Regions from separate parts of the Streptomyces sp. NPDC002698 genome, predicted to be linked through region 2. Evidence: riboswitches for the same ligand, from Rfam matches in the RefSeq annotation. Region 2 holds a riboswitch; each other region holds the start of a gene.

Region 1 (7,137 bases), on a different contig from region 2:
TGGTCGCCGCCGCGTTCACCTACGCGGCCGAGGACGACCTCGCCCATCTGCGCAAGCTGCTCGGCCGCCGTACGACGGCGCTGCGACGCCTTCGGGCCGCCGTGCGGTGGTACGCCCCGACGGGCCAGGCCAAGGGCTGGCGCCTGTGGATCGAGGGCTGGGCGGTCGCCCTGCGGGAGCCCGCGCTGCGCGAGGTCACCCGTGATCTCGACCGGCAGTGGAAGGCCGCGATGACCGAGGTGATCGCGGAGGGCGTGGCCGCCGGCGAGTTCCGCTGCCCGGACCCCACGACCGCGGCCCTCAGGCTCACGGCGCTGCTGGACGGACTGGCGGTCCAGATGACGGCGTACTCCGGAGCGGTGTCACGGGCGCGGACCCAGGAATGGGCGGACGAGGCACTCGCCCGCGAACTGGGCCTGGAACGCGAGGCGTTGATGGCGGCGGTGCGCTAGCTGACACGGCGCCGGTCCCGTACCGGCCCCGTACCGCGCTTCGCCCGCTCCCCGGCGTGGACCGCCGGGCGGGTGGTCGTCCCGGATCCCGTCGGGAGCGGCCGGTACCCCTGATCCGCACCCGGCCCGGGGCGCCGCGGCCACCGGGACCGGGCCGGTCGGGCGCCCGGGTACCGGTCCCGACCGGCCCGGCCGGCCCTGCCGACCGGGCCGGCGCAGGTCTCAGGCGACCGACTCGATGCGCATCTTGATGTCGTCCGGGGAGAGGGCGCCCTTGGCCGCGACGTGATCGCCCGAGGACTCCCCGCGCAGCCGCCGTCCGATCCACGGGACGAGGTACTCGCGCGCCCACTGGATGTTGTCGCGGCGCACCTCCAGCGTGCCGCGCGGCGGGAGGGGCGGCCAGGGCTGGTCCGGGTCGGCCGGGACCTCCAGGCCGAGTACCTGTCCGGCACGGAGCGCCACCCGGGTGTGCCCCTCGGGAGAGAGGTGCAGCCGGTCGCCGTCCCAGGCCCGGCGGTCCTGGATCGTCTTCAGGGACCAGAGGTCGAGGACGGGACAGCCGTAGCGGTCCGCGATGGCACGCACATGCCCGTTGTAGGTGGCGATCTTGCCGCGCAGGTGCTTGAGCACGGGGACGCCACGCGTGTCGAAGCCGGTGGTCACCATGACGGTGCCGACGGCGGAGGTGAGGTCGACGATCGCGCGCTCGAAGCGTTCCGCGACCTCGTCGGGGTCGGTGCCGGGGCGGATGATGTCGTTGCCGCCTGCGCAGAACGAGACCAGGTCCGGGCCGAGTTCCTTGGCCCTCTGGAGCTGGGACTCGACGATCTGGTCGAGCAGTTTGCCGCGCACGGCGAGGTTGGTGTAGCCGAAATCGCCTTCGGGCCTGCGGTCCGCGAGAAGTACCGCGAACCGGTCCGCCCAGCCGACGAACGCTCCGTCGGGCCCAGGGTCGCCGACGCCCTCGGTGAAGCTGTCCCCCACCGCCACGTACGACCCGATCACTGATCTGTTGTCACTCTTCGAATCGTCTGCCACATGGAGCATGATTCACCTTTTGATGTGAGCTACGCGACCGTAGGGAAGGGTTGACGGCCGGTGAGATAAGCCACTCGCCAAGCATTGGTCAACTATGGAATAAGGCTCGCGTCAAGGATGTTGAAGCAGCGATCGCCCAGGGGCCGTTGCCGCGGGCACACCGAAGGCCGGACCCGGGGGATCGAGGGGTCCGGCCTTCGGAGATCTTCCTGCCGTCAGGAGCAGGAGGCTGGGGGGGTCAGCCCACGGCGACACCGTGCGAGCGCAGGTACGCGATCGGGTCGACGTCGGAGCCGTAGTCCGGCGTGGTGCGGATCTCGAAGTGCAGGTGCGGTCCGGTCACGTTGCCCGTGGCACCGGAGAGACCTATCTGCTGCCCCTCGGTGACGGTCTGCCCCGCCGAGACGGACAGCGACGACATGTGGGCGTACTGGGAGTACTTGCCGTCGGCGTGCTGGATGACGACCTGGTTGCCGTAGGCGCCGCCCCAGCCCGCGGAGACGACGGTGCCCGCGGCGATGGACTTGAGCGTGGTGCCGGTCGGGATCACGAAGTCCACGCCCGTGTGGTAACCGCTGGACCACATGCCGCCCGCCACCTTGTAACCCGTGCCGACGGAGCTGCTCGCGACCGGCAGGGTGTAGCCGGACGAGGTGCCGGTGGAAGGGGCGGCGGAAGGGGCGGTGGAAGGAGTGGCGGAAGCGGTGTCGGAGGGGGCCGTGTCGGCGGCCTGGGTCGCCTGACCGGCCTTCGCCGAGGTGGTCGTCCGGGCGGCCGAGTGCGTGGCCGAGTGCGTGGCGGCCTTCTTGCCGAGCGACAGCTCCAGACCGGGGTGGATCAGCGACGGGTCGCCGCCGATGGCGGAGCGGTTGTCGGCGTAGATCTTCTTCCAGCCGCCGCTGACGTTCTGCTCGTCGGCGATCTTCGAGAGGTAGTCGCCGGACCTCACCGCGTACGTCTTCGTCCCGGCGGCCTTGGCGGCCTTCTTCGCGGGAACGGCGGTCGCGGCCTTCTCGACATGGTGCGCGACGGCGGTGGCCGGGGTCGCGGCGTGGGCGCCGGTGGCTCCCATCAGGGGCAGCGCGAGTGCGGCGCCACCGGTTCCGGCCACGGCGATCGAGCGGGTGAAACGCAAGGACTTGGGACGGCGGTGCTTACCCTTCGCGGGCATGACGAATTCCTCTCCGGCGCCTGCGGGGTGAGCTGTCGGGTGCGGGCTGGAGATGCCCGGCCACGCTGCTGCGCGGCTGTACCCCTAGCCTGTTCCGGAAAAGAACCGGACCAGGCGCGGAACCTGTGGGTCCCCCGCTCCTGCCGTGTACGGGTGAGTGTGCGGATTCCGGGCGGCGGCAGGATTGGGCGTCCGTCCGGATTGAGGCAGAACGTAAGCGACATGAGAGCGCGTCGACAACTATGTGCGGTTTCTGTGCGCTCGCCTTTCTTGATCCATGCGGAAACCGCCGTCACCCTCCGTGGAGCGACGATCTTCCCGACCTCTCAACCCACCTGTAAATCCAGGCAGGTTGAGTAATGAGGACGGCAACGCATCGTCACGAATATGACGCTCCTCACGCGACTCGCCCCAGGGCGCCCTATTCCAGGGCTAGTTGTAACGAAGGCACCTATTCGGACAGAACAGACAGATGCTGCATGAGCGGATATCCGGTACATCCGGATCCCTGTACGGAATGACGCGCAAAACGACACCCCCTCATGCCCTGTTTCGCCTCGATTGCCCCATGGGATCGAGGCGGCCAGAAGCGCGCGACCGGTCCATCGCGGGATTCAAACACGCATTCGACATCAGATGTCACAATGCGTCGCTCCCAGGGCGTTCCGTCCGGAAGGCATCGGCTGTGGACAACTCATTGCCCGAGGAACCCATGTCGTATCGTCGGGAGCGCGAGCCGGTACAACTGCCGACGAGCGGCGCCGAGTCCAGCACGGCGACGCCGGCGGCCGAATGGGAGGAGCCCCCGTGACGCAGCAGGTCCCGTCGACCGAGCCCGAGCTCGGCGGAGTGCGCAACTTCCGCGACGTGGGCGGACTGCCCACCGCGGACGGCCGGCGAGTGCGTCATGGGCACCTGTTCCGCAGCGGCCACCTCGCCCACGCCACGGAGGAGGACGCCGCGTTCCTCGCCTCCCTGGGTCTCCACACGATCTTCGACTTCCGTAATGCCGCGGACCAGAAGCTGGAGGGCCCGGACGTCGAACTGCCGGGCGTGCGGAACGTGAACCTCCCGCTGAGCGACCCCGCGGACGGCAGCGAGTTCTGGAAGATGGTCCGCGACGGCGATCTCGACCAGCTGCGCGCGATCCTCGGCGACGGCAAGGCCGAGAACCGGATGATCAACTCCTACCGCACGATCGTCAGGGAGCGCACGGCCGAGCACTCCCAGGTGCTGCACGCCCTGGCCGACGACAGTGTGCCCGCGCTGATGCACTGCGCGGCGGGCAAGGACCGTGCCGGGCTGTCCATCGCGGTCACCCTGCTCGCCCTCGGCGTCGAGCGCGAGGCGATCGTGGCCGACTACCTGGAGTCGAACGCCGCGCACCGCCGTTACAAGGTGCACCGCAACGGCTCCTCGGCCGGTGCCTACTCCCCCGAGGTGATGGAACTGCTCAGCCCGCTGTTCGACGCGCGCGCCGCGTACCTGACGGCCGCCTTCGAGACGATCGAGGAGACCTGGGGCAGCGTCGAGGTCTATCTGGAGCAGGGCCTGGGACTGACGCCGGAGCTGCGGGAACGCCTGCGCGGGCGGCTCCTGGACTGAGCCGCCCGCCGGGACCGGACCCCCTACTGGTTCTGCGCGCCCAGCGTGAAGAGCAGGTAGATGAAGGCCGCGAACAGGTGGCCGACGGCGACGTAGATGATCAGCCGCACCCACAGGGCGCGCGGGAACCTGTCCTCCATGGAGCGGCGGCGTTCTGTGGGTTCGGTCATGACGTCTCTCCCGAGGTGGGGTGGCCCGTCGCCGGGCCGAGGCACAGCGCGGCGACGGGGCTCTGCAGCAGGGTGTGTACGAAGAGGAGCTCGGCTCCGTCGCGTTCGGCGGCGGCGATGCGGTGCGGGGTCAGCGAGTCGAAGTGGGCGCTGTCTCCCGGCGCGAGGACGTGCGCGGTGTCCCCGAGGCGCAGACTGAGCCGCCCCCGGAGGACGTACAGCCACTCCTCGCCCGGGTGGACGCGCACGATGTCGCCCTGCGAACCGTACGGGACGTGCACACGCAGCGCCTGCATGCCGCGGCCCGCGGAGCCCGCCTGCCAGTAGGTCCAGCCCCCGGCCGGGGCCGGTTCCATGGCGGCGGCCCGTACGATCGCGTCACGGTCGGGGACCGCCTCGCCGAGCAGTTCCGAGACCGTCGTACCGTAGACACGGGCCAGCGTGAGCAGCATCGGCAGCGAGGGCTGGCGCTGTCCGGTCTCCAGCCGGGAGAGATGGGCGGGCGAGAGCCCGGCCGCGCGGGCGGCCGCCTCCAGCGTGAGGGAGGCGCTGCGGCGCAGGGCCCGGAGCCGGGGCGCCACGGCGTGCAGCTCGGCGGACGGCTCGTCGACCGCCCCTGTGTCGGCAGGGCTCATGGGACCATTGAGCCAAACAATTACCTCTGGGGCAATTTTCTTGCCCCAGAGGCAAAAGGTCCGCCGCACCCGCACCGCCTTCGCGGCGACCGCCGGTGCGGCCGGGTCTCAGCGGTTCGCCACCGCCTGCTTCACCAGCGTCTTCCCGAAGTCCCACATCAGCCCGCCGCCGTTGTGCGCGTCCTCCATCACCGCGGTGAAGGCCTCCACGAACCGGTCGACATCCCGCTCGTCGATGACCAGGGGCGGGATCAGCTTGATCACCTCCAGGTGGTCGCCGGAGACCTGGGTGAGGATGTGGTGCCGCTGGAGCAGAGGCACGACGACCATCTGCGCGAACAGACCCTTGCGCGCGGCCTGCAGCATGCTCCAGCGGCCGCGCAGCTTGAGCGACGCGGGCCGGCCGAACTCGATGCCGATCATCAGACCCCGCCCGCGCACCTCGCTGAGCAGCTCGTAGCGGTCGACCAGGGCCGCCAGCCGGGACTTCAGCAGTTCCCCGGTGATCCGCGCGTGGGCGACGGTCTGCTCGTTCTCCATCACGGAGAGCACAGCGAGCCCCGCCGCCATGGCCTGCGCGTTGGAGCCGAAACTCGCCGAGTGCACGAGGACCCGGTCCATCGAGGAGTAGACCTTCTTGAAGATCCAGTCCTTTCCGAGGGTCGCGCCCACCGGCACATAGCCGCCGGAGAGCGCCTTGGCGACGCACACCAGGTCCGGTTCGACGCCCTCCTCGTGCTGGTAGGCGTAGAAGTCCCCGGTCCGGCCGAGGCCGGTCTGCACCTCGTCCGCGATGAGCAGTGCCTTGTGCCGGTGCAGCAGCTCCTGGGCGGCGCGCAGATATCCGGGCGGGGACTCGTGGACGCCCTTCCCCTGGATCGGCTCCACGATGAGCGCGGCGACGTCGCCCTTCTTCAACTCCCTTGCCAGGGCGTCCAGATCACCGAGCGGGACGGCCGTGTCGGGCAGCAGCGGCGCGAAGCCCTCGCGGAAGCCGTCCTCGCCGTTCACGGACAGGGAACCGGTGGTCAGCCCGTGGAAGGCGTGCGCGCAGTACAGGATCCGCGGTCGGCCGGTGGCGTACCGGGCGAACTTCAGCGCGGTCTCGACCGCCTCCGTACCGCTGTTGCCGAAGAACACCCGGTCCAGGTGCGGGCTGTGGGTGAGCAGCCGCTCCGCGAGCAGGCCCGGCAGCGGCTGGCAGTCGAAGCGGGTGAGGTCGGCGAGCGAGGCGTCCAGGACGTCGTGGAGCGCCCGCCGGACGACGGGGTGATGGCGGCCGAGGCCCATCACCCCGAAGCCGGCGAGCATGTCCAGGTGGTCGTTGCCGTCCGCGTCCCAGAAGTGGGCCCCCTCGGCCCGCTCGTAGACCTTGTCGAAGCCGATGGTGTGCAGCATGCGCGGGAGCTGGTGGTTCAGGTACTTCGTGTGCAGTTCGTAGCGCTCGGCTCCGCGCTCGGCGAGGAGCGCGCCGAGGTCGAACTCCCCCTTCTGGGCAGGGTCGGTCATTCCTGTTTCTCCTTGGACGACTCTTTCTCGGCCGGCCGGTCGGCGGCCTCGATCGGTTCGTACGCGGCCTTGGCCCGCTCGTCCCTGACGGCCAGGGCGGCGCTGATCCGTCCGGCGATCTCCACGGGCGTGAGCCCGATGTCGGCGAGCACCTCGGACCGCTTGGCGTGCGCGAGGAACTGCTCGGGGATGCCGAACCGTCTTACGGGCACGTCGACTTCGGCGTCCCCGAGGGCCAGCGAGACGGCGGCGCCGACGCCCGAGGCCCTGCTGTTGTCCTCGACGACGGCGACGAGCCGGTGTTCGGCGGCGAGGTGGGGCAGCGCCGGGTCGACCGGCTTGACCCAGCGCGGGTCGACGACGGTGCAGCCGATGCCGCGGGCCTGGAGCAGGTCGGCGGTCTGGAGGCAGACCTGGGCCATGACGCCGACCGCGACGAGCAGGACCTCGGGACGCTCGCCCCGGTGCAGGACGTCGAGCCCGCCCACATGGTCCACCGCGGGGATCACCGGACCGACGGACTCCTTCGGGAAGCGGATCAGGGTCGGCGCGTC
Region 2 (7,137 bases):
CCTCGCGCTGTCGTCGGATTCGTACGGTGCCATGTGTGCGTTACCTCCGTCGTCGGCGGCGGCCCTGCCCTCGTTTCCGCTCCACTCCTAAGCCGCCATTCTCACCCGGACCGGTGAGGAGTGGTGTTCTCCATCTGACCAAATACGCGGGATGAAAGCGTCAACCCCCGGGCTCAACTCCACGTAGTCCTGCGGTATGACGTGACAGGGCGGTGCCTGCCCCGACCCGTAGGGGTCGCTCGTGGGGGTCGTGCATGGGGTCGTACATGAGGTCGCACGTGGGGTAGCACGTGGGAGAACCCGGCCTGTCGCGCCCGGCCGGGTTCCCGACGGGGAGGCCGCCCTCGACGGGCACTTCGCCTCATCACCCAAAAGACGTCAAATGTGGCGACATTTCGAGCAAAGGACGGCTCGAATCCGTACGTACAGGTGGCAGCGATCGGAGCACCCGGCACTCCGGGGACCACAGGATCGAGGGATCGCCATGATCGCCATCAGGTACGTCGCGGGATACGCGGCCACGGGCACCGCAGTCCTGGCGCTCACGCTCGCCGGATGCGGAGGGGGCGGCGGCGGAAGCGGCGGCGGCAAGAGCGGGACCAGCCCCTCGCAGAGCAGCGGCGGCACGTCACAGAGCGGCACCACGGGATCGGCGACGTCCACGCTGACCACGGCCAAGGTCGCGAAACTGGGCACGGTCGTCACCGACGACAAGGGGTACGTCCTGTACCGCTTCGACGCGGACTCGGCGAACCCGACCAAGGTCACCTGCTACGACACCTGCGCCGCGGTCTGGCCTGCGGCCACGGCCAACGGCGGGGTGACCACGAAGGGCATCGACAAGAGCCTGGTCTCCACGGTGAAACGCGCCGACGGCAGCACCCAGGTCACCCTCGCCGGCTGGCCCCTCTACCGGTACGCCAAGGACGACGAGCCGAAGGAGGCCTACGGCCAGGGAGTGGACGGAACGTGGTTCGCGGTGACGCCGGACGGAGCGAAGATCACCACACCCGCCTCGACCTCGCCGGCACCGGCCACGACGAGCACGGGAGGCGGCGGAGGCTACTGACAGCCGCCCCGGCACGGACCGGTCCCGGCCTGGCCGGTACGGGGCTGGTCCCTGCCCAGACGGTACGGACCGGTTCCAGCCGGCCCGCGACCGGTGACACGTGAGCCTGCGTCCCCCAGCCGACCCATGTCCGGTGACACCCGAACCGGCGTCCCAGCCGGCCCGTGTCCGGTGACACGCGAGCCTGCGTCCCCCGGCCCGGCCATGTCCGGTGGCACCCGAACCGGCGTCTCAGCCCGCCCGGTGCACCACGGCGTCCACCAGCTCGACCAGCGCGGCCTTCGAGTCGCACTCACGCAGCGGGGCCAGCGCGGCGCGCGCCTCCTCCGCGTAGCGCACGGTGTCCCGGCGCGCCTGCTCCAGCGCGGGGTGCTCCCGCAGCCGGGCCAGCGCCTCCGCGTGCCGCGCGTCGTCCGTCAGGTCGGATTCGAGCAGCTCGCACAGCGCGATGTCCTCGGCGAGCCCCAGCCGCTCGGCGCGCTCGCGCAGCCGCAGCACCGGCAGCGTGGCGATGCCCTCGCGCAGGTCCGTCCCCGGCGTCTTGCCTGACTCGTGCGAGTCGGACGCGATGTCGAGGACGTCGTCCGCGAGCTGGAAGGCGACGCCCAGCCGCTCGCCGTACTGCGTGAGCACGTCCACGACCGTCTCGTCGGCGCCCGACATCATCGCGCCGAACCGGCACGCGACCGCGACCAGCGATCCGGTCTTGCCGCCGAGCACGTCGAGGTAGTGGTCGACCGGGTCACGGCCGTCGCGCGGTCCCGCGGTCTCCAGGATCTGCCCGGTCACCAGCCGCTCGAACGCCTCGGCCTGGATCCGGACGGCCTCGGGTCCGAGGTCGGCCAGGATGTAGGAGGCGCGGGCGAAGAGGAAGTCGCCGGTGAGGACGGCCAGCGAGTTGCCCCAGCGGGCGTTGGCGCTGGCCACCCCGCGCCGGACCTCGGCCTCGTCCATCACGTCGTCGTGGTACAGCGTGGCGAGATGGGTCAGCTCGACGACCACGGCCGAGGGCACGACACCCGGCGCGTAGGGGTCGCCGAACTGCGCGGCGAGCATCACGAGCAGCGGCCTGAACCGCTTGCCGCCGGCGCGCACGAGGTGCTGGGCGGCTTCCGTGATGAACGGGACCTCGCTCTTGGTGGCTTCGAGCAAACCCTCCTCGACAGCCGCCAATCCGGCCTGGACATCGGCTTCGAGAGCCTGGTCCCGCACGCTCAGCCCGAACGGCCCGACGACGGTCACGAGAGGTTCTCCTGTCTGCTGACGATCACATGGCGAACTCGGTCGATCATTCGGTCGATGACACGGTTTGTCGATGTGTCGCTGCCATCACTCAAGTCAGCGTATCCGGTCACGTTTCGATCACCGCGAGCGCCCACCGTCCCCCGGTCCACTTCGCTCCGCCAGGTGGTGGGCGCGAGTACACCCGGAAGGCACACGGGAAGCACCTGCGTGCCCCAACGGCGGGTACCCCGGCTCACGGGCGCCATCCCACCACCGACTGTATGTTCATGATCGGATGATGTGAAACGATTTACGATGACATGCGGCGAAATACCCGTGATTCCGTCCTCCGAGGTGACGCTCACGCACATCCGTACGCCCTTCCCTTACGAGACCCACTCACGAGGACGCCCTCATCCCTCTCCCGGGCGGCACCCGTCCGGACTCCTCGGTCCGGCGGCCGCCGGACCGAGGAGTCCGTACCAGCACCCCTGGAGCACCTCCCGTACCGCCTGACCGACTGGACGGCCCCGCGGGACCAGCAGCGCCACCCCTGGTACGCCGGGCACGGCCACGCCTCCGTCCGCGTGGATGTACGCGGCCACGGCAATGTCGACACGCATGCCCGGTCGCCACTCACACTCGGTCGGCCCGACCGCTCGCCTTCGCCGCCCGCCGGACCCCGCACACGGGGGCGAGGGCATGTGGCGGAGCATGCGGGAGAAACGGCTGGAAGCGATCGTCCGCGCCGCGCACACCCGGCCGGCGCACCGGACCAGGGACGCGCACCGGCGCCACGACAGCCTCCGCAAGGAGTACGGGGCCGTCCGCGCCGCGGTCCTCGCGGTCGGCGGCCGGCACGACCCGCACCGCGACACGGTGCCGCGTCCGGTGCGGAACCCGCCGCCGGACCGCGTACGAGGTCTCATCGGCTCCTGGTCCCGCCAGTACCCGGACCGGGGCCTGCCGCCGGGACCGGCCATCGGCTTCCTCCAGGAGACGCCGCGCCGGTGGGACCACTGGCTCAGGGACAAGGAGACGGACGCACTCTCCGTCCCCCTTCCGCGCTCGTACGTGATGGACGCGCACCCTCCGGCGACGGTGCACGCGCGGATCCCCGGCCACCGGGTAAGCGACCCGGCCCGGCCCTCACCCTCGGTGACCCCGGTCGCGTACGCGCTCCGGGGCGTCCTGAACCTCTCGGCGTGCCGGGGCCCCGGCCGGGCGGTTCCCCGGGAGCCGGGCACCACGGAGAACGTGGTGCTCGACCTGAACGCCATCGGCTACGCGTTCCCGGCATGCCATCGGATCCGGCTGGGCGTCTCCTCCGCGTACCGACCCTGGATCCGGCCCCAGCCGGGCTCGGAGGCGGGCTTCACCCTGGAGCCGATCGGCAGCGTCCCGCAACTCCCCATACGGGCAACGGAGTCGGACACCTCGGCCACCTCGGCCACCTGCGGCGCACAGGACTTCGTCACGACCGACGAACCCGTCCGCGAGGACGGCGACGAGGTCGTCTTCCACCGGACCCGGGAGAAGCGCTTCCGCGCACAGCTGGCTGACCGGGCGCACCAGCACGGGAGTTCACTCCCCGGACCGCTACGCATCCACACGCACCCCAGGCCCGGGCCGGCGCGACGCGCTCACGGCGCGGGCCCCGGCGTATCACCGCGCGCCGGACGGCGGCAGGACGCTCCCGTACCGAACACCGGTGGCACGAGGCGCACTTGACCGCCCACCGGCCCGAGTCCGGACCACGTCCGGGCGGCTTCGGACCACGTCCGGGCAGCTTCGGTTTACGTCCGGGCGGCCTCGGCTCGCGTCCGGGCGGCTTCGGCTCGCATGCAGGCGGCGCTCCCACCGCCGGGCGGACGCGTTCCCGATGTGTCCCGCGCCACAATTCCCGCCACACCAGGGGCCGCTCAGCACCCCGTGAAGAGCTCGGCGACGGCTTCCATCGCAAGCGCAATGCCCGAATTACCCCTCATGCCGCCTTGATGCTCTTTGGTCTCGTGAGTTGAGTCACCGGCGAACCGGACCCCCGCCGCGCGCCCTTCCCGGCCCAACCCGTTTGCCAAAGGCAAGTTGAGGATCCAATTCCGGCGCAATCGGACTTTTCGCCTGTGCATCAACCAGGAGAAAGCGATCTTCGCGGTCAAATCTCGTCTTGTTTCGGACATGTGCTCTCGCATACGTTCTGGTCGAACCCGGGCGGATCGCCGAATCCTGCCGCCGCCCGGCAACCCATCGACCCACGCACGGCAGGAGCGGGGGAACCACAGGTAAGCCGCCGATCCGGGCACACCGGACCGGCTTGGGGTGAAGCCGTGCCAACAGCGCGGCCGGGCATCTCCCGCCCGAACCCGACAGCTCACCTCGCAGGCGTCGGAGAGGACATTCGTCATGCCCGTACGAGGCAAGCACCGCCGCATGAAGACCAACGTCATCACCCGGGGCATGATCGCCGCCGGAACGGGCGGCATCGCCCTCGCCCTCCCGCTCGTGAGCGCCACCGGCGCCAGCGCCGCCACCCCGGCGCAGGCCCCGCAGGCCGCCCACACCGCGGTGGTTCCCAACGTGGAGCTCGTCACCTACAAGGTGGTCGCCGGCGACACGCTCTCCACGGTGGCGAAGAAGTACCCCAAGAGTGGCGGCTGGAAGAAGCTGTACGCGGCGAACCGCGCGGTCATCGGTGACAACCCCGCCCACCTCCGTCCGGGCCTGAAGCTGACCGTGGGCACGAAGACGCTGAAGTCGACGACCGTCCGCACCACGGCGAACGCGACCACCGCCGTCGCCAAGCCCAAGGCGGCCACCGTCACCCAGGCCTCCGCCAAGACGTACGCCGACAACCTCGACGGCTGGATCAAGGAATCCCTGGACGTCATGGCCAAGGCGGGCATCCCGGGCAGCTACGACGGCATCCACCGCAACGTGATGCGCGAGTCCTCCGGCAACCCCAACGCCATCAACAACTGGGACTCCAACGCCGCCGCGGGCATCCCCTCCAAGGGCCTCCTCCAGGTGATCGACCCCACGTTCCGGGCGTACCACGTGGCCGGCACGTCGTGGAACATCTACGACCCGGTCGCCAACATCACCGCGGCCTGCAACTACGCGGCCGACAAGTACGGCTCGATGGACAACGTCAACGGCGCCTACTGATCGCACCCCGCACCCCGTCTTCCTCCGCACCCGCCGACGGCGCCTTCCCGGCCCGTCGGCGGGTGCGTCGCGGTCGCGTCGGCCGGTGTGCGTTTTGCTGGTGCGCCGGGCGTCGCGACGGGGCGAACGTCGCCTGTCGCGGCGCTAGAAGCCGAAGAGGCGCTCCAGCACGACCGCGATCCCGTCGTCCTCGTTCGACAGGGTGATCTCGTCGGCCACCGCCTTCAGTTCCGGATGGGCGTTGGCCATCGCCACACCTCGGGCCGCCCAGTCGAACATCGGGATGTCATTGGGCATGTCACCGAAGGCGAGCGTCGCTTCCGGGGTGAGCCCGAGGTGCGCCGCGGCGAGAGCCAGGCCCGTCGCCTTGGTCACCCCGCATGGCTGGAGTTCGACGGTGCCGGGACCGGACATGGTGACCGTCGCCAGCGAACCGACCACTCCCCGTGCCGCCGACGCCAACTCGTCGTCGGACAAGGAGGGGTGACGGAGCAACACCTTGCTGATCGGCTCCGCCCAGAGGTCGTCCCGGCGCGGCACCCGCACCGCCGGCAGAGTCGGATGCGGCATGACATAGCCCGGCTCGATGAGCGTCAGCCCGTCCACGCCGTCCTGGTCGACCGCCGCGTACAGCAGCCCGACCTCCGCCTCGATCTTGCCGAGCGCCGTCTCCGCCAGTTCCCTGTCCAGGGTCACCGACCACAGCATGCGGTCCGCGCCGGCGTCGTACAGCTGCGCCCCCTGCCCGCACACCGCCAGTCCCTCGCCGCCGAGTTCGTCGAGAAGCGGTCGCACGCGCGGTGCCGGTCGGCCCGTGACCACGAGATGCCGGGCACCTGCCTGGGTCACCTTCGCCAACGCGGCCCGTGACCGGTCGGAGAGTGTGTCGTCGCCGCGCAGCAGCGTTCCGTCCAGGTCAGTGGCGATGAGTGAATATGCAGTCGGAGCGGCCATGATCCGAAGAATACGGATCGAACGACTCATCGGCCCGGCCTGAACCGGACGACGTCCGGTATCCCGTCAGCATCGCCGTTCACCGCACGGTGGTAAGCGCGTTGCGACCGCTTCGGATCACCCACGCTCCACTTCCGTCCACACCGACTTTCCCGCACACGACCGACCACATTTCCCCAACACCCCCTGGACAAAGGCCAACTCGCCGAAAGCCATCTCGGCCGCCGTACCGCACCACGCCGGCCGCCGGGGCCGGACATCGGCAAGTCCGTTCGCGGACAGGCTCGTTGGGCCGGGCAGAGACGAACCCCTCCCGCCTCGGAAAGTGCGCCACGGAACCGTACGAGACAGTCGCGGGCAGCCCCGGGCAGCCAGGAGCAGGTCCGTGAAGCGCGGCCACGGAACCGGGAAGCGGCACCCGTCACCCGGCTTCGGCGCACCCGCCGCCCAGCGACCTCCGGCTCCGCGCGGGACCAATACGGACATTGCAAACCCTTTAGGCCCTGCCGCAGCGGGGACACTCCCCCGTAACGTGTGCCCCGACCACATGAAACGCGTGGAACGCATGGATCACATGGCGAGTACGAATCCGAAAGCGAGGCACCAACCGATGCCCCCCTTCGATGTCCCCGAGGGTGACCCCTTCGGCCCGCACAACCTGCCGTACGGCGTGTTCTCCCTGACCGACCCGGCCGGCGACCCCGAGCGACGCGTCGGCGTACGGC
Region 3 (7,137 bases), on a different contig from region 2:
CGTCGTACGGGAGCGCGAGTTGCTCGACGAGCTGTGGCGCCGCCGGGAGATCGCCCGTCCGGCCCTCACCTACGCGGCCCGCGCCACGGCACCGCTGCCCGCACCGCCGCCCTGGCCGGCCCCCGGGTACGGCTACATCGCCCCGCCGGCCCGGCCCTACGGCCCACCGGCACAGGCACCCGCGCCGGCCCCGTATCCCGCGTACAACCCGTACCGCTCCTAGGGCCCGACGTTCGGATCATGCGGCGGGACGCGGGGCAGCCGACAAGGCACCGCACCTCGGCGCCACCTGATCCGAACGACGGGCCCTGGGGCCCGACGCCCGGGACCGGCCGGTCCCGCACCACCGGTCCCGCGCCCGCGCCACGGACCGGCGGGGGTACCCCGGGTCCGCGTGCCCGCGCCACGGCCGTTACGCCGACGCCTGCGTCAAGCGCGTGAGTTCCTCGTCCGTCAGCACCAGGTCCGCGACCCCCAGCAGGGCCGGGAGCTGCTCCACGGTGCGGGCGGAGGCGATGGGCGCGGCGACCGTCGGCTGTGCGGCCAGCCAGGCGAGGGCGACCGTCGGTACGGCGACGCCGTGGGCCGCGGCGATCTCGTCGAGGGCGGCGAGGACCAGCGGCCCGCGTTCCGTGTCGAGGTGCTTGGCCGCGCCCGCGGCCCGGGCCGAGTCGACCGTCGTGCCGGGGCGGTACTTGCCGGTGAGGAAACCGGAGGCGAGCGCGAAGTACGGGACGGCGGCCAGACCGGCCCGGGAGGCGACCTCCAGCAGGGAGCCCTCGTAGGTGTCGCGCGAGACGAGGTTGTAGTGCGGCTGGAGCGCGACATACCGCGCGAGACCCTCGCGGTCGGAGAACTCCAGGGACTCCCGCAGCCGCTCCGGAGAGATGTTGGAGGCGGCTATGTACCGCACCTTGCCGGCCGTCACCAGCTCGTCGAGGGCACCGATGATCTCTTCGACCGGCACGTCCGGCTTGTCGAAGTGCGTGTAGTAGAGGTCGATGTGGCCGGTGCCCAGGCGGCGCAGCGACGCGTCGGCCGCGGCCTTGATGTTGGCACCGGACAGACCCGGGTACGCGGGGTGCTGGCTGACCTTGGTGGCGACCACGATGTCCTCGCGGTTGCCGCGGGTCCTCAGCCACTTGCCGATGATGGTCTCGGACTCGCCGCCCTCGTTGCCCTCGATCCAGGCGGAGTAGGAGTCGGCCGTGTCGAGGAAGTTGCCTCCGACGGCCGCGTAGGCGTCGAGCACGGCGAAGGACCGGGTCTCGTCGGCCGTCCAGCCGAAGACGTTGCCCCCGAGGGAGAGCGGGAAGACCTCGAGGTCGGACGAACCGAGCTTGCGAAGAGAAGTCATGTACGGGCTCAACACCCGGCCCGGATGGATGTATTCCGCAATCACCCGGGCCGTCGTCCGCACCGGGACGACCGACAGCCCTGACGTCGGGGGGGTTGACGTCAGGGCTGCCGGAGATCGGAGATCAGGGGTTGAGGCCCTTGCTCTGGAGCCACGCCATCGGGTCGATGCCGGTGGCGGCGCCGCCGGCGTGCACTTCGAGGTGCAGGTGCGCCCCGGTGACGTTGCCCGTCGCACCCACGCGCCCGATGACATCACCGGTGGCGACCTTCTGGCCCACGCTGACGCTGATCGACGACTGGTGGCAGAACCACAGCTCCGTACCGTCGTCGAGGGTGAGGATCGTGCGGTAGCCGTACGCTCCCGCCCAGCCGGCCTCGGTGATGGTGCCGCTGTGGATCGCCTTGAGAAGCGTGCCGGTGGGCGCCGCGAAGTCGAGTCCGGTGTGGTAACCGGAGGACCACAGGGCACCGGCCTCGCCGAAGGTCGAGGTCAGCGTGTACGAGGACGTCGGCAGCGAGTAGCTCTTGGCGAGCTCGGCGAGGCGCTCCTGCTCGGCCTTCGCCTTGGCCGCCTCCTCCGCCTTCTCCTTCGCGGCGTCGGCCTTGGCCTCGGCTTCGTTCTGCTGCTTGACGGCGAGGTCGACGGCCTTCTTCGCGGCGACCGTCTGGGCGGCCTTCTGCGTGGCGGTGTCGGCCTGGTTCTGCTGCGCCTGGGCCTGCTGCATGATGCGGTCGCGCAGCGCCTCACCGGCGTCGGTGGTGCCCTGGGCCTCGTCGGCGCTGGTCAGGCCGGCGGTGGTGAACGGGGCCGTGGAGCCCTTGGGAGCGCTGGATCCGCCGTCCGATATCAGGGCCCTGGCCGACTCGGTGACCGACGACAGGTCGGGCATCGAGATCGAGACGGGCGCCTTGTCCGGAGCGGCGCTGGCGATGCCGCCGCCTCCGACGGCGGCTATGACGCCGACGCCGAGAACCGTGGAGCTACGGGCGAGTCCGCCGCCGCCGCGCTGCTTGCCCGTGCGGTGCCGGCCGCGGACGGGAGCGACGGAATCCGCGGTGGGATTCCACTCCTCCCAGGGACCCTCGTCCTTGCCGTAGCCGAAGGTGTGCGTTTCGTTCGGCGCGAACGGGGTTGGCTGAGCGGGCCGGTTGGACGCCACGTGAGCGCACTCCTTTCCTTCCTTGCCGCCTACCGGGTTAGCTGACGGGTTCGGAGCAGGAAGGTCTCCTACGCGCGTACGGCCACCGTGCTTCCACGGCGGAATACGCCCGATTCACCCCACGAGTTGGTTCCCCGGTTCCCTTACGGGATTCGGCGCGTGCGCACGGAGCCGCCTCTTGTGACGGTTGTGACGACCGCGCTGCGTTATCGAACGTTAATAGACCCAGGCACCGAATTCCAAGCTGTTCCGACTGATCATTAACGGCTCTTGGCCAGGACTTTGGGGTCATGAGCGATGAAAAACGGGCGAGTTGACCTCACGGTGTCGACACGGGTTTCCCTGACGGTGAGTCAGGTGCTACGCGGAGGGACACCGTCCGGTCACCGCTCGTGACCGAGCCCGGAAAAGCCGTCGCCCAGGGGGTGGAAGACCTCCCGGACGACGGGTGCCCCCCTCGGCGAGCACCCGTCACGGGCGCCGGACGGCGAGCAGCGCCATGTCGTCCGTCAGCGCGCCGCCCGTGTGCAGGCGGGCCGCCTCGAAGAGGGCGGTCAGCAGTGTGTCGGGGCAGGGAAAGGCCCGTCCGGCCAGCCAGGCGGCCGGATCGAAGAACTCCCCCCGCGCGTCACGGGCTTCGGACAGTCCGTCGGTGTGCAGCAGCAGCGTCGCCCCGCGAGGAAATCCCTCCCGCACCGTCGGGGCGGGCAGGCTTCCCAGTTCACTCATCCCGAGGGGCAGCGCGAAGGACTCGGCGGTGAGGGTGAGGAGCGTGCCGTCGGGACGCAGCAACAGGGGCGGCGGGTGGCCGCGGTTGACGACGCGTACGACGTCCTCGCCGTGCGGGATCTCGGCGAGGACCGCGGTCGTGAACCCCTCGGCCGCGTCGACGCTGTCGCGCCGGGTGCCCGCGCGCTTCAGCGCCCGCTCCAGGCGCTCCGCGACGCCCTCCAGGGTCGCCTCCTGCTCGGCCGCCTCCCGGAACGCCCCGACCACCGTCGCGACGGTGGCCACCGCGGTCATCCCCTTCCCCCGCACGTCCCCGACGACCAGCCGTACACCGTGCGGGGAGTCCTGCACGGCGTACAGGTCCCCGCCGATGAACGCGTCCTCCTGCGCCGCCTCGTACCGGGCCGCGACCTCCAGTCCGGCGATCCGCGCCTCGGGCTCGGGCAGCACGGCGCGCTGCGCGAACTCGGCGATCTCCCGGACGGAGGCGAGCCGTTCGTCGCCGCGCCGGACGACCGTGTTGATGAGGACGGCGAGGACCGCGGCCATCGCCACGGTGACCACCTCGGTGACCGCGTCGACCTGAAGGACTATGCCGAGGGCGAGGTGGGTGACGAGCACGGCGCCGACGGCGAGGACGCCGGCGAGAACGGTTCCGCGCAGTGAATGGAGGGGTGCGGCGACCAGGGGCGCGGCCGCGAACAGGGGGGTCGCGGTGAATTCCGCCGGGGTGAGGTAGTCGTAGACGACCCCGGCGGCGACGAACAGCACGGGCAGGGCCCGGACGAAGGCGCGTGCGTACACGATCCCGCGCGGCTCCGCTCCCGCCGCCGGACCGGGTGGCGGGACGCTCCCGGACCCGCGGACACCGCGGGACGGCCGGTCGGCCCGGTCACGGGGCTGTCCGGTCCGCCGCTCACCCGCCCGCTGCCCCGCCACCCGTCCAGAAGAACCGGTACGGGGGCGGCGGGCGACCTGTGTGGCCCGACCGGGGGAGGACACCGCCCGCCGGAGCGAACCGGGACCGGCCCGAAGGACCGCGCGAAACGGGACCGGTTCCGGAGGACCACGGCCGGAAGAAGGCGAAGCGGCCGAAAGGCGGCGGGAGAAGGCGGAGGGAAGCCGGAAAAGAGCCTGGAGCGGCCGGCGGAACCGGTGGGGCAAACACCAAGGGCCGGAACTCGTGAATCCGAGTTCCGGCCCTTGGCCTTCAGTAGCGGGGACAGGATTTGAACCTGCGACCTCTGGGTTATGAGCCCAGCGAGCTACCGAGCTGCTCCACCCCGCGTCGTTGAAACCAGTGTACGCCATCCGCGGGACCCGGAGCACACCCGTTTAAACGCACCCCTCCAGCGGCGCCGGCACCCGGCTTCTCCCCGGCTTCTACCCGGCCACCAGGTGCCGGTTGGGGGCCTTGGCGCGGTCCGCGTACTCGGGCAGGACGGCGACCTGGACGCCCGCGGCGGCGAGGAGCCCGTTCCCGTCGGCGTCCCTGACGAACGTGTCGGGCTCGCGCCAGGCGGTGACGACCCGTCGCACACCGGCGTCCAGGATGAGCCGGGCGCACGGAGCGGGCCGGGAGGCGCGGTGGGCGCACGGTTCCAGGCTGCTGTAGACGGTGGCGGCGGCCAGCCGGGGATCGGCCGGGCCGATCTTGGCGAGGGCGGCCTCCTCGGCGTGCACGACGGGATCGCCGCCCTCGCGGGAGTGGCCCCGGGCCAGCTCGGTCCCGTCGGCCGCGACCACGACGGCGCCCACGCTGAACGCGGTCTTCGAGGGCGGGCACAGCTCCGCCAGCTCGCAGGCGAGCTCCAGCCACCGCCGGTCCGCGGCGGAGGCGAGCGAGCCGGTGCCGGGCGCGGTGGGGATGTAGCGGATGAGCACGACGTCGCCGACGGGCCGCGTCTCCACCAGCCGCATCCGGCCCAGGGGGTACTCCCCGGTCCCGAACAGCCGCGGCGCGTCCGGCTGCCCGACGAAGAGGGGGGCGACGGCGAGCTGGAGCTCGTCGGCGAGTTCCTCGCGCACGAGCTGGGTGTGGACCTTGCCACCCCCTTCGACCATGAGGCGGCGCACCCCCCGTACGTCGTGGAGGTGTTCCAGGAGCACACGCCAGTCGAGTCCGGGTCCGGTCGGGACGACGTCCACGCCGACGATCCCCTTCAGCAGGGCGGACGCCCGCAGCGCGCCCTCGTCCGTCGTGTAGACGATCTTCTCGCCGCCCGTGTGCCAGAACCGGGCCCCCGGGTCGAGCTCACCGGAACCGCTGACGGTGACCTTCAGGGGGTATTCGGGGCGGCCGCCGGCGACACGGGCCGCACGCCGTTCGGCGGAGTTGACCAGGAGCCGCGGATTGTCCGTGCGCAGGGTGCCGGCGCCCACCAGGATCGCGTCGCTGGAGGCCCGCACCTCGTCGACCCGGTCGAAGTCGGCCGGGCCCGAGAGCAGCAGCCGCTCGGGGCCGGTGTCGTCCAGGAAGCCGTCGAGGGAGACGGCGGCGGACAGCAGGACGTAGGGACGGGGCATCGGGACGCTTCCTCCGGTCGCACGCGCGCGGTGAGATTCGAGCGCAGTGGTTCAAGTTTTAAACAATACCTAGACTGGTCTCATGACGACCCGCTGGCTGACCGCCGACGAACAGCACGCCTGGCGCTCGTACCTCTCCGCGAGCTCCCTCCTGGAGGACGCCATCGACCGCCGGCTCCAGGCGGAGGCGGGGATGCCCCACCTTTACTACTCCATCCTGGCCAAGCTGTCCGAGGCACCGGAGCGGAAGCTGCGGATGACCGACCTCGCCGAGGCCCAGAAGATCACCCGCAGCCGTCTGACGTACGCCGTGACCCGGCTGGAGAAGGACGGCACCGTACGCCGGGAGGGCTGCCCCACCGACAGGCGCGGGCACATGGCCGTCCTCACCGACGAGGGCATGACCCTCCTGGAGCGGGTCGCGCCGGGGCACGTCGAGACGGTGCGGACGGCGATCTTCGACCATCTGACCCCCGAGCAGGTGCGGCAGCTGGACGAGATCTGCGGAACCATCACCCGGGCGATCCAGGGCGGGAATTCCGGGGCGCCCGGGGAAGACCTGCCCTGGCGGCGGCGTTCCTGCTCCTCGTGAGGCGCCGGAGGGGGACGTGAACCCCATTGCTTGAAGTTTGAAGCAGATGTAGTGTCTCGTTCCGTGGTTGTGCTTCAAATCTGAAGCACAACCCCGTACGAACCCGCCGGACGGAGAGACCCCATGCGCGACCACCCCACCGCCACCGTGCGCACCCGCGTCCGCGTACCCCTGCGCTTCGGCGACGGCTACTCCGTCGACGCCCAGCTCGTGACCTTCCACGGCCTCGACGACGGCAAGGAGCACCTGGCCGTCGTCCTCGGCGAGCCCGGCCCGAACCCGCTGGTGCGACTGCACTCCGAGTGCCTGACCGGCGACGTGTTCGGCTCGGCCCGCTGCGACTGCGGACCCCAGCTGCGCGAGGCGGTGGAACAGATCGCGGAGCGCGGCGGCGTCCTGCTGTACCTGCGCCAGGAGGGCCGCGGCATCGGCCTCTACAACAAGCTCGACGCGTACGCCCTCCAGGACCAGGGCCTGGACACCTACGCCGCCAACGCGGCCCTCGGCCTGCCCGAGGACGACCGCGACTACACGGCGGCCGCCCAGATGCTCCGGGCCCTCGGCATCGACTCCCTGGACCTGCTCTCCAACAACCCGGACAAGGCCGAACAGCTCCGCGAGCTCGGCATCACGGTCTCCCGCCGTGTCCCGACGGGCGTCTTCACCACCGCCCACAACGTCCGCTACCTGCGCGCCAAGGTCCTCCAGACCCAGCACACGCTGCCGCTGCAGGAACTCACCGAGCGCACGGAACTCACGGGACTCACGGCC

What was found. Region 2 has a riboswitch for cyclic di-AMP ahead of ACFYW9_RS06500 (transglycosylase SLT domain-containing protein). Riboswitches for the same ligand answer to the same signal wherever they lie in the genome.
Region 1: it holds a riboswitch for cyclic di-AMP, as region 2 does, so the genes downstream of both, ACFYW9_RS26375 (peptidoglycan DD-metalloendopeptidase family protein) here and ACFYW9_RS06500 (transglycosylase SLT domain-containing protein) in region 2, are expected to answer to the same signal.
Region 3: it holds a riboswitch for cyclic di-AMP, as region 2 does, so the genes downstream of both, ACFYW9_RS30965 (M23 family metallopeptidase) here and ACFYW9_RS06500 (transglycosylase SLT domain-containing protein) in region 2, are expected to answer to the same signal.

What each region holds. Positions count from the first base shown of each region.
Region 1 covers NZ_JBIAQM010000021.1:29,567-36,703, forward strand. The annotation lists gene ACFYW9_RS26365 (TetR family transcriptional regulator C-terminal domain-containing protein) at 1-452, shown strand, start outside; gene ACFYW9_RS26370 (SGNH/GDSL hydrolase family protein) at 675-1,460, opposite strand; gene ACFYW9_RS26375 (peptidoglycan DD-metalloendopeptidase family protein) at 1,732-2,664, opposite strand; cyclic di-AMP (ydaO/yuaA leader) riboswitch at 2,669-2,830, opposite strand; gene ACFYW9_RS26380 (tyrosine-protein phosphatase) at 3,472-4,269, shown strand; gene ACFYW9_RS26385 (DUF6126 family protein) at 4,293-4,409, opposite strand; gene ACFYW9_RS26390 (XRE family transcriptional regulator) at 4,436-5,074, opposite strand; gene ACFYW9_RS26395 (aspartate aminotransferase family protein) at 5,183-6,583, opposite strand; gene dxs (1-deoxy-D-xylulose-5-phosphate synthase) at 6,580-7,137, opposite strand, start outside.
Region 2 covers NZ_JBIAQM010000003.1:375,590-382,726, forward strand. The annotation lists gene ACFYW9_RS06480 (outer membrane lipoprotein carrier protein LolA) at 1-33, opposite strand, end outside; gene ACFYW9_RS06485 (hypothetical protein) at 485-1,069, shown strand; gene ACFYW9_RS06490 (polyprenyl synthetase family protein) at 1,301-2,311, opposite strand; partial or broken gene ACFYW9_RS06495 (CocE/NonD family hydrolase) at 2,609-3,712, shown strand; cyclic di-AMP (ydaO/yuaA leader) riboswitch at 4,533-4,693, shown strand; gene ACFYW9_RS06500 (transglycosylase SLT domain-containing protein) at 4,697-5,458, shown strand; gene ACFYW9_RS06505 (HAD family hydrolase) at 5,603-6,412, opposite strand; gene fahA (fumarylacetoacetase) at 7,023-7,137, shown strand, end outside.
Region 3 covers NZ_JBIAQM010000030.1:22,154-29,290, forward strand. The annotation lists gene ACFYW9_RS30955 (PrsW family intramembrane metalloprotease) at 1-223, shown strand, start outside; gene ACFYW9_RS30960 (aldo/keto reductase) at 413-1,357, opposite strand; gene ACFYW9_RS30965 (M23 family metallopeptidase) at 1,482-2,519, opposite strand; cyclic di-AMP (ydaO/yuaA leader) riboswitch at 2,531-2,687, opposite strand; gene ACFYW9_RS30970 (PP2C family protein-serine/threonine phosphatase) at 2,991-4,052, opposite strand; tRNA gene ACFYW9_RS30975 (tRNA-Met) at 4,463-4,536, opposite strand; gene ACFYW9_RS30980 (dihydrofolate reductase family protein) at 4,632-5,774, opposite strand; gene ACFYW9_RS30985 (MarR family winged helix-turn-helix transcriptional regulator) at 5,857-6,366, shown strand; gene ribA (GTP cyclohydrolase II) at 6,490-7,137, shown strand, end outside.